2 regions of the Neobacillus sp. BF23-41 genome follow, and region 2 is predicted to be linked to the other one. Evidence: riboswitches for the same ligand, from Rfam matches in the RefSeq annotation. Region 2 holds a riboswitch; the other holds the start of a gene.
What was found. A riboswitch is a leader RNA that binds a small molecule or an ion and turns the genes downstream of it on or off. The one in region 2 is predicted to bind FMN.

Region 1: it holds a riboswitch for FMN, as region 2 does, so the genes downstream of both, ribE (riboflavin synthase) here and AB7942_RS06185 (ECF transporter S component) in region 2, are expected to answer to the same signal.

The regions. Positions count from the first base shown of each region.
Region 1 covers NZ_JBGBPR010000011.1:162,310-164,714, forward strand. The annotation lists partial or broken gene ribB (3,4-dihydroxy-2-butanone-4-phosphate synthase) at 1-286, opposite strand, end outside; gene ribE (riboflavin synthase) at 346-1,005, opposite strand; FMN riboswitch at 1,154-1,302, opposite strand; gene AB7942_RS17765 (GyrI-like domain-containing protein) at 1,465-1,935, opposite strand; gene AB7942_RS17770 (CBO0543 family protein) at 2,076-2,405, opposite strand, start outside.
Region 2 covers NZ_JBGBPR010000003.1:87,048-89,452, forward strand. The annotation lists gene AB7942_RS06180 (ferredoxin) at 189-437, shown strand; gene AB7942_RS06185 (ECF transporter S component) at 552-1,136, opposite strand; FMN riboswitch at 1,303-1,434, opposite strand; gene AB7942_RS06190 (peptidoglycan DD-metalloendopeptidase family protein) at 1,762-2,405, opposite strand, start outside.

The sequences.
Region 1 (2,405 bases), on a different contig from region 2:
CAGTGGTAGAAAATTTATGGTCAATGCTTACGGTAAAAGCTGTTCGATTTGGATCCGTGTTTTTGGAAACCATTGGATGTAAGTCGAGCTTTTGAGCTAATGCCTCGTCAATGGGAACACAGATTAGACCTCTTCCGTGAGTGGCCATAAGATTTATAACCTCCGGCGTTGCTTTTTCAGCAAGAGAAATAAAGTCCCCTTCATTTTCCCTGTTCTCATCATCGCAGGCAATAACAACCTTTCCTACTTTTAAATCAGCAAGAGCTTCGTCAATCGTATTAAACACGCCACATCTCTCCTTTCAAAATTACAAACCAATTAAAACTAGACTTTTCCAACCATCATTTAATTAAAGCCATTGTCTGCTAAAAATTGTGCAGTTATCCCTGTCTTACGCTTTTCCACTGTATCACTTGAAAGGTTTTTGATAAAATGACCAACGTATTTACCAATCATATCGCATTCTAGATTAACGATATCCCCTGACCCTTTTAATCCCAAAATCGTTTCCGATAATGTATGAGGGATGATCGATATTGTAAAACTATTTTCTGTTACCGCAAAAACAGTCAAACTTGTCCCATCTACCGTGATAGATCCTCTTAAGATGACATATTTTAATATGTTCTGCTCCGCTTCAATCTCATAGTAAACCGCATTTTCGAAAGACTGTTTACTTTTAATTATGCCAGTTCCATCGATATGTCCAGAGACGAAATGACCGCCAAACCTTCCACCTGCTGCCATCGCCCGCTCAAGATTTACTTTGGAACCCCGCTTAACCATATTTAAACTTGAAGCTTTGACCGTTTCGGGCATAACATCTACCGTGAATAACTTTCCCGTAAAGGATGTCACCGTTAGACAAACCCCGTTGACCGCAATACTATCGCCAAGGTGAACATCATTTAGTATTTTCTTTGCTTCAATGGCTAACACAAACGACTCACCTGTCCGCTGGATGTTCGCGACTACTCCAATTTCTTCAATAATTCCAGTAAACATAATTTCCTTCTCCTTACTATGGTTCCACTTAAATTCTTACGCTAAAATGAAAAAGAACCTGAAGACAATAAGTCCTCAGGGTCCTGTAAAAGACAATAGAAAATAAAGGGTTAAAAATAGGTACACTACACCCTACCCTTAATCCTGTCTTTTCCTTCTCCCATCCAGACTTTAACTGTCGGCTCTGGAGTTTCACCAGATCCACCGTTTAACAATAATATGTTAACCGGGTCACGGACTAAGAAGCAACGCTTCATCACCGCCGGTTAGGAATTTCACCTGACCCCGAAGGAAATATACAATTCTTAAATTAATGATAGTATACTCTATTGTAACAGTAAAGGGAAACGCACTAAAAAGTATTTTCATACTAAAATTATTTGATTATTATTTCACATAAAATCCATTAGCTAAGGTGATTGCTTCTTCCCTTAGCTTGCTTCCATTGAAAGAATTAGTTTACTCTTTATAAGTCTTTACTGGTAAATAAATATCAAAGTGAAGCTCCCCAGAAGCATACAGATGTTTATGCTCTTCTTTATATACTTCAATGCTTAATGCATTGTGATCCTGTTCATAGCCATATTCTTTCATCAAAGCATATATTTGTTGATATGTATTTTGGACTTCCTCTTGCGGTCCTTTATGAGTAGCAAAAACATAATTTTTACTTGGAATCGTAAATCCAACCATACCATCGGGAATTTCGTCAATTTTTTCTACGGGCGTTGTTACATAATAGGTGAACTCTGTTTCCCGGCTATGAAAAGGTGCAATCAAGACAGGTTCTTTCGTTTGATAGGATACTTCTTCTAGTCGATTAACCATTTCTTGAAAAAGACGTGGAAGTGTACTGATTTGTGAGTAAGTTCCATTCCATGAAATCCCAACAACTTTCATTTCTTCTTTTTCTATTACCTGGATACTCATGCTAATCCCCCTTTTGAATCATCATATTAATATAATTCTAATCTTAGCCCTATAAATCCTGCATATATATTTCGACCAAATCAGTAAATTTATTTCAAAAAATGCAAAAAGCACCCTAAAATAGGTTAGTGGAGGACGATTCATTTTAGAATACTTTGTGGTATCTTAAAAACATTCCACAGGAAAGTAGCAAAGATAGCAGAAAGAATCCAAGCTAAAAGCGGCTTTTTATAATGAACATCTAAAACAATAAACATGACGAAACTAAAAAAAGCTGACCAGCCTAAATTCCAGCCATTTTTATGCACTATTCCACCTAATTTCAAATCAGTGAATTCATTAATCGTATAGAGAAGTGTCCAGAATAGGATAAACACTAGTTTCTTCCATGCTGCCTTGGGCATATTACCAAGGAACATGCTAATAGTTGCAGGATACTTAATTAACATAATCAAAAAAGCAATATGGGT
Region 2 (2,405 bases):
TAAGTAGATTGTTGTCCAAAAATGTGTAAGAATTAGAAATTCAACCATATAAACTACAGTAATATGGGTATTTTTCTATTGAAAAGTTATCGATACAGTTTTACAATAGATATGAGTTATCCGTTTTCAATTTGATAATGGAAAATGTGTAAGAATAATTTTGTTTATATTACTGGGAGGTTTTTTTCATGGCAAAGTACACAATTGTGGATAAGGAAACTTGCATTGCATGTGGGGCTTGCGGCGCAGCAGCACCAGATATTTATGATTATGATGATGAAGGCATTGCATTTGTAACTCTTGATGATAATGAAGGAATTGTTGAAATTCCAGATGTATTAATCGATGATATGATGGATGCTTTTGAAGGCTGTCCTACTGATTCCATTAAGGTAGCTGACGAAGCTTTTGATGGCAATCCAACTAAATTTGAATAATATTTAGGTAAAACAATTGTTAAGCTACTGCCTCTCTCCTTTTTAAGGTGAGAGGTTTTAATTTTTTACAAAAAAACAACAGGAGGAATGAGTCCATCCTGTTGTTTTTATTTATTAGACGCTTTTAATTGTTGTGTTCTTATTAATCCATGCCTGCATCCGAATAAACAGAAGCATAAAGATGGATGACATCATAACACCTTTTATTAAGTTAAAAGGCAAGATAGCAGGGACTACCAAATTACGCATATCAGGGAATCCCATAAGAGCAGTATAAGCCGGTAAAATGAAGAAGTAATTTAATATACTCATCATTACCGCCATTATAGCTGTCCCGGCGATTAACGCTAATGTCATACCTTTTCTAGTTTTGAGTCTATTATATACGAAATATGTTGGCAGGATAAACACAATGCCAGCAGCAAAATTGGCTATATGGCCAACAGGAATTCCTGTAAAACTTCCTGTCTGAATATAATTAAGGACATTTTTAAAAAACTCAACTAATATTCCTGCAATTGGTCCAAAAATCAATGTGGCAATTAATGCTGGGATATCGCTGAAATCGACAAACAAGAAATTTGGGAATAAAGGCAATGGAAATTGTATTAGCATTAACAGAAATGCAATACTGCTCAACATTCCAATTGACACATATGCCCTTACGTTCATTTTCCTCTGTTTCTTCATCTTCTTCATCTTCCTCTCTCCTTTTTTGATCCATCGCGTTTAGGAAGAGAGGTTCAGCAAACAGTCGAGTCCTAAGTAAATAAAAACTCCCTCAAGAAAATATACTTGAGGGAGTTTACAAAGGCACGCTTAATAAACGTTCATTAAACATTAATTTTTTGAACGTCTGCAGAACCTCCATCTTCTCCCATCCAGACTATACTGTCGGCTTTGGAATCACACCAAATCCTGCCAAAACGGCTCGCGGGCTTATGAGTTTCACTCAAATACCGCCGATCGGGAATTTCACCCTGCCCCGAAGATAGATCGATATTTAATTACAAATATAATTATACTGCTTCCTGCATTTTTTGTTAAGTAAAAGGTTTACGTTTTAACTCATTTGTAAATTTTTTATACAGTATCCACAAGAAAAGCGAAAGCGCCCGTTTAGCGGCGTATGTACTGGAGCACTTTGACTGAGATAAAGGAAACACGGAAAGCACTAGCGCATTCGTGCTTGACTTATCGTAGGGAAAAGGGCGAAGTACACTAGCCGTTGGGCCGCTTGTGCTAGACAGTTGTCTAGGTTCAAAACTTATACTTATCTTAAAAAAAAACCGCAGACACTTGAGTCCACGGGTTGTTTATTATCTCAATTTATATTTAATACTTGCTTAGGTTTAATAAGATCCGAGGACAGATGGTTAAGTTGTTTAATACGTGTTACCGTCATATTTCTTTTCCTCGAAATGGAGTACAATGTGTCGCCTTGTTTGACGATATATTGCTTTTTTCCTTTCTCTGTTTTGTCTTCCTTTTGAAGTTTTACATGGGAGCTTGCTTCTAATACATCATCATTGATTCCAGCTATTCCACCCTGTACATTCTCGCCTGTGTCCGCTTTTCCTAAGAACTTTTCTGGATCCAATGCATATTTCTTATCATATCTCCACTCATACTGGTGGGTTTCAAAATGAAGATGGGTCCCAGTAGCTTGTCCTGTTCTCCCCATTTTCCCTATTACGGTTCCCTGCTTAATACTTTGACCTTCTAATACAGTTCGCTTGTTTAAATGGGCATAGACAGTAACAAAATGACTTGGATGTTTTATAAATACTACATTTCCATATGTATTCGAATAATAGGATTTAACTACTTGACCATCATCGACGGCAAGAACAGGGGTGTTCAATTTTCCAGCAATATCAATTCCCTTATGTTTACCCATTCTCGTTCCATATGTATCAGAAATAATACCGTCTGCAGGCCATATCCACCCATCCTTTATCTCTTTCT